4 regions of the Stutzerimonas sp. VN223-3 genome follow, and region 1 is predicted to be linked to each of the others. Evidence: predicted binding sites of a transcription regulator. Region 1 holds the regulator's gene; each other region holds the start of a gene.
The links. Region 1 encodes FliA, which starts transcription of late flagellar genes. Its sites were predicted from a motif close to CTAAAGTTTNNNNNNNNNNNGCCGNTAA; they were not measured.

Region 1 (3,110 bases):
TTGGTCGCATCCTCGATGTACCGGTCATTCAGATAGACCCCAGCCAGCCGCTGAGCAAGACGCTGGAGCCGTTGGCCCGCAAGCGCCTGATTCTCGTCGATACCGCCGGTTTGCCTGCGGGCGACCCGATGATGCGTATGCAGCTCGAAGCGCTGGCTGATCGTGGTATCAAATCGAAGAATTATCTGGTGCTGCCGGCAACCAGTCAGAGCCAGGTGCTCAAAGCGACATGGCATAACTATCGCCGCTGTGGGCTGGCTGGCTGCATTCTGACTAAACTGGATGAGGCGGGAAGCCTGGGTGATGTGCTTGGTCTCACGATCAGCCAGCATTTGCCCATCGCGTACCTCGCCGATGGGCCGCGCATCCCAGATGATCTGCATCTGCCGCGCAGCCATCAGCTGGTCAGCCGTGCGGTAAGCCTGCAGTCCGAAGAGACTCCCAGCGAAGAGACCATGGCCGATATGTTCTCCGGGCTGTACAACGGTTCTTCACGGAAGGTCGGATGAACGCTTTGCTCCGTGACACAGACAAAGAAGACGCGTTCGGGCTGAACGCATCGATGGCCTCAGGGCCCCAGCAAGATATAGGCGTTTGAAAATGGGTATTCATCCCGTACAGGTTATTGCCGTGACTGGCGGCAAGGGTGGCGTCGGCAAGACCAATGTGTCGGTCAATCTGGCGCTGGCGCTGGCCGACCTCGGTCGCCGGGTGGTGTTGCTTGATGCCGACCTTGGGCTGGCCAATGTCGACGTGCTGCTAGGGTTGGCTACCAAGCGCACGTTGGCCGACGTCATTGCTGGCGAATGCGATCTGCGTGATGTGCTGATTCAGGGGCCGGGCGGCATTCGCATAGTGCCCGCGGCTTCGGGAACCCAGAGCATGGTGCAGCTATCCACGTTGCAGCACTCCGGGCTGATACAGGCGTTTAGCGACATTGGTCACGATATCGACGTGCTGATTATCGACACCGCAGCGGGTATTGGCGATGGCGTCGTGAGTTTCGTTCGCGCCGCGCAGGAAGTGCTGCTAGTCGTGACTGACGAGCCGACGTCCATTACCGATGCCTATGCGTTGATCAAGCTGCTCAATCGCGACTACGGCATCAGTCGCTTTCGTGTGCTGGCTAACATGGCACACGCTCCGCAGGAAGGCCGGAACCTGTTCGCCAAGCTGACCAAAGTGACCGAGCGGTTCCTCGACGTGGCGCTGCAGTACGTCGGCGCGATTCCTTACGACGAGGCGGTGCGCAAGGCAGTACAGAAACAACGTGCCGTCTACGAGGCCTATCCGCGAGCTAAGTGTTCGCTGGCGTTCAAGGCCATCGCGCAGAAGATCGATACCTGGCCGCTGCCGGCAACGCCGCGGGGCCATCTGGAGTTCTTTGTGGAGCGCCTTGTCAGGCCCGCCACAGAGCCTAACGACTGACAGTGGCTGGACTCGGTATGTATTACAACAAAGCTCAGGCAAAAGACTCGCAGTATCAGCTCATCGATCAATACGCACCGTTAGTCAAACGCATCGCTTATCACCTCCTGGCGCGTTTGCCGGCGAGTGTGCAGGTGGATGACCTGATGCAGGCGGGCATGATCGGTCTACTGGAGGCGTCAAAAAAATACGATTCCGGCAAAGGCGCGAGCTTCGAGACTTACGCTGGAATTCGCATTCGTGGCGCGATGCTCGACGAGGTCCGTAAGGGCGACTGGGCACCGCGTTCGGTTCACCGTAACTCGCGCATGGTCAGCGAAGCGATTCGGGCAATTGAAGCCAAAACAGGCCGCGACGCTAAAGATCAAGAAGTTGCGGCCGAACTTAAATTGAGTCTCGATGAGTACTACGGCATTCTGGGCGACACCTTGGGTAGTCGCTTGTTCAGCTTCGATGATTTACTTCAGGAAGGCGAACATGGGGAATTTGGGGAGGATGCCGCCAGTGCGCATCCGGAGCCGTCCCGGGATCTTGAAGACGAGCGTTTTCAACAGGCGCTGGCCGAGGCCATCGGAAACCTGCCCGAACGTGAAAAGCTGGTGCTTTCGTTGTATTACGACGAAGAGTTGAATCTGAAGGAGATCGGCCAGGTGTTGGGCGTCAGCGAATCACGGGTGAGCCAGTTGCATAGTCAGTGCGCGGCGCGCCTGCGTGCTCGCCTTGGTGAGTGGCGCGCCCGTTAACGGCCGGTTCGCAAAAAAAGCATTAGAGGCCCTTACGAGCTTCATTCATGAGGCCCGCAACAGACCGTGAGCAGGTTCTGGGGATTTCGGGATTACGGAGGTGTACTTGGACAAGAACATGAAAATTCTCATCGTCGATGACTTCTCGACCATGAGACGGATCATTAAGAATCTGCTGCGCGATCTGGGCTTCACCAATACCGCTGAGGCGGATGACGGCACGACCGCGCTGCCCATGTTAAAGAGCGGGAGTTTCGACTTCCTCGTCACCGATTGGAACATGCCCGGGATGAGCGGCATCGATCTGCTTCGAGCTGTGCGCGCCGACGATCGCCTGAAGCACCTTCCGGTGTTGATGGTCACCGCCGAAGCGAAGCGCGACCAGATTATCGAGGCCGCGCAGGCAGGCGTAAACGGTTATGTGGTCAAGCCATTCACGGCTCAAGTGCTCAAAGAAAAGATTGAAAAAATCTTCGAGCGCGTCAACGGCTGAAGTAACGCCGCGAGGGCACTATGACGCAAGCAGAACAAAGCCTGGCAGAGTTCGAAGCGACTCTGAGGGCTCATGCACCTCAGCTGATCGAAAGTCTGCAGCAGGGCCGCTTCGATGAAGCGGCGCAGATGTTCAATGAGCTCAACCAGGCCCGTAGTCACGGGCTCTATCAGGAAGTCGGCAAGCTCACCCGCGAGCTGCATAACGCCATCGTAAAGCTGGAGATGGATACGTGCGCCACTGGCGGTGACCCGTCACCGATCACTGACGCTACCGACCGGCTTTCGTATGTCGTGGAAATGACCGAGAAAGCGGCCAATCGCACTATGGATCTGGTCGAAGAGTCAGCGCCTTTAGTGAACTACGTAAGCTATGAAGCCCAGAGCCTGACCGCTGATTGGCAGCGCTTCATGCGCCGTGACATGAATGCCGAGCAGTTCCGCGAT
Region 2 (3,110 bases), 950 kb from region 1:
TGATTACCGCTACAGCGACGCGCACCTTCACTTCGTTGATTTTTTTCAGGAAAGCGATGGCATGAGCAGTTTGCTCAAGGCCATGGATGCGGGCGACATCGATCACGTGATGATCAGCGGTATCCCGGTTGCAAAAAAATGGCATGAGAACGAACCCAAGCGGCCTCGTTACTACGCTGGCGACGATGCTCCCGTCTATTGGTACAGCGCGACCGATGTGGTGGTCGCTGCGGCGCTAAAAGAGCTGGACGAAGAGCAGCGACGCAGATTCCATCCGTTTTTGTCAGGCTTCAATCCCAACGACAAGAACGCCGATGCGCACATTCGGCGAATGCTCGATCTCGATCCAGGCCTTTGGCAAGGGCTAGGGGAGATATTCACCCGGCATGACGATGTCACCGCGCTGACGCAGGGTGATACACCACGCGCCAACAACGAAGCGCTCACGCGTGTTTATCACCTGGCCGCCGAGTTCGATCTGCCGGTGATGCTGCATTCCAATATCACCTCCAAACGCGAGCGCAACCCGCTGTATCTGGCGGAGCTGGAAGAGCCGCTGCGCAACCATCCGCATACCCGTTTCATCTGGGCGCATGCGGGAACGAGCATGGAACTGCATCGTCATCAGGAAAAACTCGATTTTCTTCTTCCGACGGTTACGCGCCTGCTCGATGACTATCCCAACCTTTACATCGACCTCTCCTGGACGATGCTCAGGCCTTACCTGCTGAATGCGTCCGACGAGCCTGACAGTGACTGGGTGGCACTGATCGAGCGCCATCCGACGCGCTTCATGCTCGGTTCGGATGTAGTGGGGCGCTTCGATAGTTTGGGTGAAGGCATGCGCGCTTTCGACCCGTTTCTCGACGCGTTGCCCGAGTCGGTCGCCCGCAAGGTCGCCCGCGAAAATTTCCTCGATGTTCTGCCTCGCAAACGGCAGGCAGAGGTGCGCTGAACCTAATGGGAAAGTGACGACGCGAGCGAACCAATGGGCGTTGAGCAGCCGTCTTCTTGGTGTATTACCACTCGTCGCGGCGTATGTATAAACGCATCTTTTTGGCGTCAATCATTCAAGCTAATCGTTTGGACTCCGATAAGAGGTGAAATCGCTGCGAAGATTGCAGCGCACCTCGTGGAGTAGCAAATCCCATGTCGATTCGAAATTTGAATATTCCTGCACGCTCTGCCATGGGCTTCGGCCTGATCGGCTTGCTCGTGCTGTTCCTCGGCTTGTCATCATTGAATCAGATGAAAGAGATGCGCAAGGAATCCAGCGAGGTGGACCAGAACTGGCTACCGAGCATCATAGCCTTGAGCAACATGAACGCTGGTATGCAGCGTATTCGCGCACTTACGATGCGTACGGTCATGCTGGACGATGATGAGTCGCGTAATGCGGCTCGCCAAACACTCGCCAAGCTGGTCAATGACGTCAGTGGAACGATCGCTGACTATGAAAAGCTGACTACAGCAGGTGAGAAAGCCGCCTATGAGCGATTCAGAGCAGCTCAGAATTCATACATGACCGAGCAGCGCAAGGTAGTAGAGTTTGCTAGTCAAGGCGCGCGGGATCAGGCCATGGAGGTCATGCGCGGCAGCATTAATGGGCATGCGGATGCCATGACCAGCGCGCTCGATGATTTGCAGCGTATCAACAGCGGCGAGGCAGGCCACGCCGCGGATCGCGCGCTTGAAGCGTACGAGACTGCGTTCAACTGGGTGATCATCACCATCATCCTCGCTGCCCTTGCCACCGTGGCGCTGGCAACACTGTTTACCAAGAGTATCGTTCGACCTTTGAATCAGGCCGTCAATGTCGCTGAGGCCGTGGCATCCGGTGACCTGACCCAGGACTTTATCATCGAAGGCACGGACGAGCCGGCGCGTCTGCTGGTTGCGCTCAAGAGCATGCAGGCAAACCTGCGCAGCACCATTCAGGGTATTTCCGATTCGTCCAATCAGCTCGCTTCGGCAGCTGAAGAGCTCAATACCGTGACCGAGGATTCGACCCGCGGCCTGCATCAGCAGAGCCACGAGATCGAGCAGGCCGCCACTGCAGTGAATGAAATGACCGCAGCTGTGGACGAGGTTGCCCGTAATGCGGTGGCGACTTCAGAAGCATCACGTGAATCGGACACAACAGCGCAGCATGGTCGTCAGCAAGTGATCAAAACGGTCGAGTCGATCGGTCTGCTCGCTGGCGATGTGACCGCGACCTCAACCCAGGTGGAACAACTGGCCGGCCAGGTACGGGACATCAGTAAGGTACTGGATGTGATTCGCTCGGTTGCCGAGCAGACCAATTTGTTGGCGCTCAACGCCGCCATCGAGGCGGCACGTGCCGGCGATGCCGGACGAGGGTTCGCGGTAGTTGCGGATGAGGTTCGTGCACTGGCTCATCGGACTCAGCAATCCACGCAAGAAATCGAGCAGATGATCGGCGATGTACACCAAGGGACCGATAGGGCCGTGCAGGCCATGCAGGCCAGTAATGAACGGGTACGCAGCACGCTGGAGGTAGCGCGTACCGCCGGTGAGGCGCTCGATGACATCGCTCGGGCGATCAGTCAGATCAGCGAGCGCAATCTGGTCATCGCCAGTGCGTCGGAAGAGCAAGCCCAGGTCGCTCGTGAGGTGGACCGCAATCTGATCAACATTCGTGACCTGTCGCTGCAATCTTCGGCAGGTGCCAATCAGACTAGTGCGGCGAGCCAGGAACTTGCAGGGCTGGCCGTCAACTTGAACGAGCTGGTTGCGCGTTTCCGTATCTGACTATGATCGATGGCACCCCGACCTGTTGGGGTCGCTGTTCTTGCTACCGTAAGCGGCATCGTCGCTAGCCTGTTCGTGTCGCAAAGCTGGGCATATCGGACCTAGATGCGTACCATTCGGCGTTTTTAGTCTGGCTACCGCTGTGCCGCTCACGAAGCGGCCTGGCGTGTTTCCGGCCTAGCCTCCCACGCCGAGACTCCAGTCATGTCCAACCTTTCAAGCCGTTTTTTCAGCGCCTATAACCGCGTCAGCTTGGTAGCGCAGATCATCGTAGGGCTCGTTGCCGGCTGCGTGTTGGCATGGGTATCGCCTCAGGCGGCAGCTTCGGTAAGCTTGCT
Region 3 (3,110 bases), 800 kb from region 1:
CAATCATCGTGTGGATTTCCGCGGTCGACTGTTGTGTGCGCTGCGCCAACAAGCGGACTTCGTCAGCCACGACGGCGAAACCACGACCTTGCTCGCCAGCACGTGCCGCCTCGATCGCGGCGTTGAGCGCCAGGAGGTTGGTTTGGTCGGCGATCGAACCGATCACCTCGAGAACCGAGCCGATCTTGGTGGTTTCATCTGCCAATGATTGAATCACGCCGACGGCCTCGCCGATGGTTGTCGACAGTTGGTCGATTTGTTGCAGACTGGTTGCGATGCTGCGCTGGCCCTGACCGGCCTGGCTTTCAGCCTCACCGACCTCGTTGGAGGCGTGCTCGGCATTCTTCGCTACTTCCTGCACCGCATAGGTCACTTCGTTGATCGCCGTTGCCACCAGCTCCATTTGCTGCGATTGCTGCTGGCTCTGGTGGTGCGCTTGTCCCGCAAGCCCGCCGAGGGCGTTGGAGGACTTTTCCAGCGATCCGGCGGTCTCGAACAGCTGACTGATAACCGTACGGAGTTTCTGCGTGAAGCTATTGAAATCCCGGCTCAACGTCGTCAGCTCGTCGTTACCCGATACGTCGAGGTCGCGCGTGAGATCAGCTTCGCCGCTGGCGATGTTGGCCATGGCTTGCATGGAATGGCGCAACGGTTGTGTGATGCTGCGAATTAGGATGGCGACCAGCACGGCCATCAGCGCGGCGATGGCCAGCCCGATGATGGAGAAGCGAACAAGGTAGTTCTGAAACTCCGCTTCCACGTCATCGACATAAATGCCTGTGCCGATGATCCAGCCCCAGGGCTTGAACAGCTCAACGTAGGAGACTTTGGGCACGGGATCCTGTTCGCCCGGTTTGGCCCACATATAATCCACCAGACCTGCGCCCTGCAGGCGGGCTATTTTGACCATCTCGTTGAACAGAGCCTTGCCGTTAGGATCCTTAAGATTGGATAGTTCTTTACCTTCCAGCTCCGGCTTCATGGGATGCATGAGCATCGTTGGCGTCATGTCATTGATCCAAAAATAATCGTTCTGGCCGTAGCGCAGCACGCGGATCTGGTCCATGGCGGCCTTTTGTGCCTCGGCGGTACTCAGGGTGCCGCTGGCTTCGAGCTGCTGGTAATAGTCGAGAATGCCGTTGGCCGTCTCGACGATGTTCTGGGTCATGACCTGCTTGCCCTTGTACAGGTCGGTCCGTACTTGCTGAATCATCAACAGGCCGAGGATGAATAGCATGGCGACTGCTACCACCGGGATCAGCCAGAGGCGTTTACTGATCGGGAAGTTTCGTAGCAAATTCATCGGTTTATGAGCTCCTGTTGAGGCTTTATCTTCTTTATTATTTGTACGTTGATATCCGATGGAGCTTGGCGCCATGGTCTGCCCTGATATTTGTCCTGCGGCAGTGGTTGGTTTCATGAGCCCTCGTGTAGCTTTTCGGCAAGTCTCGATAAAAGATGAGGGTGCCGACGTCGAGGCAGTGAATTTAGTTGGTACAAGCGAGTCAGAACAGCGCTCAGATAGCTGTCTGGCATATACCTTGGTTGCATATTCAAATGCGGTGGATTGCACCGCTGATGGGGATTAGATGGATCTTTGGATTGCCTTCCAGGCGTTGATTTTAGGTGTGGTAGAGGGCATCACTGAGTTTCTTCCCATTTCCAGTACGGGACACCAGATCATCGTTGCCGACCTGATCGGTTTTGGCGGCGAGCGGGCACTGGCCTTCAACATCATCATTCAGCTGGGCGCGATCCTGGCGGTGGTGTGGGAGTACCGGCGCAAGATCTTCGATGTGGTGATGGGGTTGCCTAAGGAAAAACAAGCGCAGAAATTCACGGGCAATCTGCTGGTAGCGTTCTTTCCTGCCGTGGTGCTCGGAGTGGCTTTTGCCGATCTTATTCACGAATACTTATTCAATCCGATTACCGTGGCGACTGCGCTGGTCATTGGCGGAGTGGTCATGCTCTGGGCGGAAAAGCGTCAGCACCGCGTTCAGGCAGAAACGGTCGACGACATGCACTGGACCCACGCGTTGAAGGTGGGGTGCGCTCAGTGCCTGGCACTTATTCCCGGCACGTCGCGTTCCGGGGCGACCATCATCGGCGGATTGTTGTTCGGGCTGTCGCGCAAAGCGGCTACCGAGTTCTCTTTCTTCCTGGCGATGCCGACCATGGTTGGCGCGGCGGTCTATTCGGGTTATCAATACCGCGAGCTGTTTCAGCCGAACGACTTTCCAGTGTTTGCGATCGGCTTCGTCACGTCGTTTATCTTTGCAATGATAGCGGTTCGAGCCTTGCTCAAATTTATAGGCAACCATAGTTATGCGGCATTTGCCTGGTATCGAATCATCTTCGGTCTCATCATCCTGGCGACCTGGCAGTTCAGCCTGATTGACTGGAGTACCGCGGCGGGCTGAGCGCGCTGAAAGCTGATTGCTTGAGGGTGCCCCGTGAAGGCTTACGAACATCGATTGCTGCAGATAAATGGCATCACGCTTAGCGTCTACAGCGCCGGGCCGGAACAAGGGCCGGTAGTCTGGCTGCTGCACGGTTTTCCGGAGTGTTGGTATTCGTGGCGGCATCAGGTGCGTGCTCTTGCTGAGGCGGGCTACCGCGTCCTGGTGCCGGAGATGCGTGGCTACGGACAAAGCAGCGCGCCGGATGATGTCGCTGGCTATGACTTGATGACGATATGTGGAGACATCCAGGCCGCGATGGACCTGCTTGGCCATCGCTCGGTGGCGGTGGTAGGCCACGACTGGGGCGCACCGGTTGCCTGGCACCTGGCCCTGCTCGAGCCAGAGCGAGTCCGCGTGGTTGCCGCGATGGCCGTTCCCTACGGCGGACGTCCGAAAAAGCCTGCAATCGACATCATCCGCAGCCAGTTCGCCGATCGCTTCAACTACATCCTCTATTTCCAGCAGCCAGGCGTTGCCGAGGCCGAGCTGGATCATGACATCCCGCGAACCTTGCGAATGATGATGCACAACACCTCGGCAGCCGTGCCCAAGAATTACTTCCTGAAGGACAAGCCGGCCGACAATTCGCTGCATCATGGCATGCAGGATCCCGGCTTGCCGCCAGCCTGGTGCGGTCCGGAAGCATTC
Region 4 (3,110 bases), 170 kb from region 1:
TAGCCCAGCTCAATCAGCCCTCGGTGCGTCTGATCGAGCCGCCGGGTGGCACCAACGAAGCCTTCGTTCACCGCGAATTGCCCAAAGCGCAATTGGAGCTGTTTCACGACAACACGGTGATCTTCCAGTCCGTCGCCGATAACAAGGCCGACGTGATGATCACCGATGCCTCCGAAGCGCTGTACCAGCAACGCAACTACCCTACGCTATGCGCGGTCAATGCCGACAAGCCGTTGCAGTACAGCGAGAAAGCCTTCCTGTTGCCGCGCGACGACGTTGCCTTCAAGGCATACGTCGATCAATGGCTGCATCTGACCAAGGCCACCGGCGAGTACCGACGCATCGCCGATACCTGGCTGGCCAAGCCAAGCAAGTAAGGACCTTCGCGCGGGACGAACGCTTAGGCGCCCTAGCGCTGTGCCATCTGGGGAACCTCGGGCGATTCGTCCACTAACCCAAACAGCATCAACGGGTTGCCGCTGACCATCCATCAGCGGCCGCGTGGCTTCTTCAATTGCAGACAAGGATCAATATGCGTCATAGACCAACCCACTGGAACTGGATCATTGCCCTGTCGTTGGCCGCTGTGCTTGCCGGTTGCTCGACGGCCCCGTCCATAGAGCCAACACCCAGCCAGCAACCGCCCGCCGTGACGGGCGAGCATATCGGCTCGGGAAAGGCTTCGTACTACGGCAGCCAACATCACAACAAGCTGACCGCCAGCGGCGAGCGATTCGATCAAGGCTCGCTCACCGCCGCCCATCGCACCCTGCCCTTCGGCACGCGAGTGAAGGTCATCAATACCCGCAACGGCAAGAGCGTGGTGGTGCGCATCAATGACCGTGGGCCTTTCGTGCGCGGCAGAATCATCGATCTGTCCAAGTCCGCCTTCGAGCGTATCGGCAGCACGCGCTCGGGGGTGATCCCGGTGCGGCTCGAGAAGACAGAGTGATCGATTGGCAAACGTGCAGAGACAGGCCCGTTGAATTCGGAATATCACCAGTGTCACCACCTTCATCAGCTAGACCGATGGCCGCTACACCGCCGAAAAGTAACCACAAGCTTCAAGAAGCCGCCAGTGGAGCCGATAGCGTATTAATGCAAACCCACCTTGGTGCAACCATGTTCAACGGCCGCCTGAAAAAACAACTCCAAGAGCAAACCGCAGAACTGTCCACCCTGCGCCAGCTGCATGACCACATGAACGCCACAATGCTCGCCATCACCCTCGACCCGGAATTCAGGATGGCGACGGTCAATCAGAAATTCGCCCAGACGCTCGGCTACAGCCCCGAGCAGCTACAGGGCCGTGCCATGGCCGATATCGTTCCGGCTTACGTGAAAAACCTGCCCTGCTTCCACAATTTCAGAGCCGCCGTTTCCAAGCTCGCACCGATCAGCGATGACTATCGCTACCTGCGTGCCGACGGCAGCCTGGCGTGGCTGCGCGTCGATTGGTACCCGATCAAGGATGAGCGCGGCGGGCTGCTGCATATCAGCGGTTACGCGCGGGAAGTTACCAAGCAACTGCAGCAGGCGAAGGAGAACGAGTCCTTTATCAACGCGCTGCTTCGCTCGACGGCGGTGATCCAGTTCCGCCTGGACGGTACCGTCGTCACCGCGAACGATCAGTTCCTGCAGGCGATGGGCTATTCACTCAATCAGATCGTCGGCAAACACCACAGCCAGTTCTGCACCGCGGCAGATGCGGCTTCCCCTGAATACAAATCCTTCTGGCAGACACTCAACCGCGGCGAGTTCGTCGCCGATCGCTTCAAGCGCGTCGACAGCCGCGGCCGTGAAGTATGGTTGGAAGCAAGCTACAACCCGGTGCACGACACCGAGGGCAAACTCTGCCAGATAGTCAAGTTCGCCAGCATTATCAGCGACCAGGTCGCCCGCGAAGAAGAAGTCAGGGAAGCCGCCAGCATTGCATTTGAAATTTCCCGGCACACCGACACCAGCGCCGAGCGCGGCGCCGCAGTGGTCAAGGACACAGTCAAAACCATGCAGCGCATCGCCGAGGAGGTCGAATCGGCAACCAAGGGAATAGAAGCGCTAGGCCAACAGTCATTGCTGATCAGCTCGATCGTCCAGACCATCGGCGGCATTGCCGCGCAAACGAATCTGCTGGCGCTCAACGCGGCCATCGAAGCGGCACGCGCCGGTGAGCAAGGTCGGGGATTCGCGGTCGTGGCGGACGAAGTACGGCAGCTGGCGGGCCGTACCAGTGCCGCTACGGAAGAGATCGTCAGCGTGGTGCAGCAGAACCAGACGCTGGTCGAGGTGGCGGTACACGAGATGGCCAACAGCCGCGAGCAGGCCGCTCAGGGTCTTGCACTCGCCAATCAGGCCGGCGAAGTGATCGTCGAAATTCAGGACGGCGCCAAGCAGGTGGTGGGCGCGGTTGGCCGCTTCGCCAGCGAACTCAAGTAAAGCCGCTGGATCAAGCAGATCGGCGGATGGCAGTCCATTCGCCGCACGCTACTCCGCCAAAGAGTGCCCTTAAAGCGCCGTGCTGCCGACCGGCCGGGCGAACCGATAAGTCGCGAAGCAGCACAGCACCAGCCCGCTCAGCGCAAGCAACCCACCGATTATCCCAACATCGCTCAAGCCAAGGTGGACGGTGACCAGACTGCCAAGCAAAGCACCGCCGCCAATCCCGATGTTGTAGATGCCGGAGAACATGGCCATGGCAACGTCCGTCGCATCGGACGCCAGGTTCAATACCTTTGACTGCAGCGCAAGGCCGAAGCACATCCCGGCAATACCCCAGACCACAACCAGCGCGCCGAGCAGCGATGCGTTGCGCGAGGCCGGTAACAGCAACAGCAGGCACAGCGACATAGCGGCGATGGCGACCATCAGAAAGCCTTTCGGATAACGGTTGCTGTAGCGGCTGAAGAGAATCGAGCCAAGGATGCCGGCTCCACCGAACAGCAACAGCAACACGGTAGTCATGTCGCCGCTCAGATGGGCGATGGTCTGTGCGAAGGGCTCGATATAGGTATAGGCGGTGAATTGCGCAGTAATCACCAGCGCGGTCAGCACATAGGCAGCGACCAATGCCGGGCGCTTGAACAGAACCGGCAGGCTTCTGAGCGACCCGG

Region 2: the regulator FliA is predicted to act here: its motif matches at 1,070-1,097, upstream of D7241_RS07860 (methyl-accepting chemotaxis protein).
Region 3: the regulator FliA is predicted to act here: its motif matches at 1,436-1,463, upstream of D7241_RS07195 (methyl-accepting chemotaxis protein).
Region 4: the regulator FliA is predicted to act here: its motif matches at 1,064-1,091, upstream of D7241_RS02980 (methyl-accepting chemotaxis protein).

What each region holds. Positions count from the first base shown of each region.
Region 1 is NZ_RBEC01000001.1:805,078-808,187, forward strand. Features, by position in the region: gene flhF (flagellar biosynthesis protein FlhF) at 1-509, shown strand, start outside; gene fleN (flagellar synthesis regulator FleN) at 601-1,428, shown strand; gene fliA (RNA polymerase sigma factor FliA) at 1,446-2,171, shown strand; gene D7241_RS03740 (chemotaxis response regulator CheY) at 2,290-2,664, shown strand; gene D7241_RS03745 (protein phosphatase CheZ) at 2,685-3,110, shown strand, end outside.
Region 2 is NZ_RBEC01000001.1:1,750,902-1,754,011, reverse strand. Features, by position in the region: gene D7241_RS07865 (amidohydrolase family protein) at 1-955, shown strand, start outside; gene D7241_RS07860 (methyl-accepting chemotaxis protein) at 1,150-2,772, shown strand; gene sstT (serine/threonine transporter SstT) at 2,977-3,110, shown strand, end outside.
Region 3 is NZ_RBEC01000001.1:1,607,232-1,610,341, reverse strand. Features, by position in the region: gene D7241_RS07195 (methyl-accepting chemotaxis protein) at 1-1,303, opposite strand, end outside; gene D7241_RS07190 (undecaprenyl-diphosphate phosphatase) at 1,590-2,420, shown strand; gene D7241_RS07185 (alpha/beta fold hydrolase) at 2,454-3,110, shown strand, end outside.
Region 4 is NZ_RBEC01000001.1:637,128-640,237, reverse strand. Features, by position in the region: gene D7241_RS02990 (transporter substrate-binding domain-containing protein) at 1-377, shown strand, start outside; gene D7241_RS02985 (septal ring lytic transglycosylase RlpA family protein) at 533-952, shown strand; gene D7241_RS02980 (methyl-accepting chemotaxis protein) at 1,123-2,436, shown strand; gene D7241_RS02975 (sugar transporter) at 2,506-3,110, opposite strand, start outside.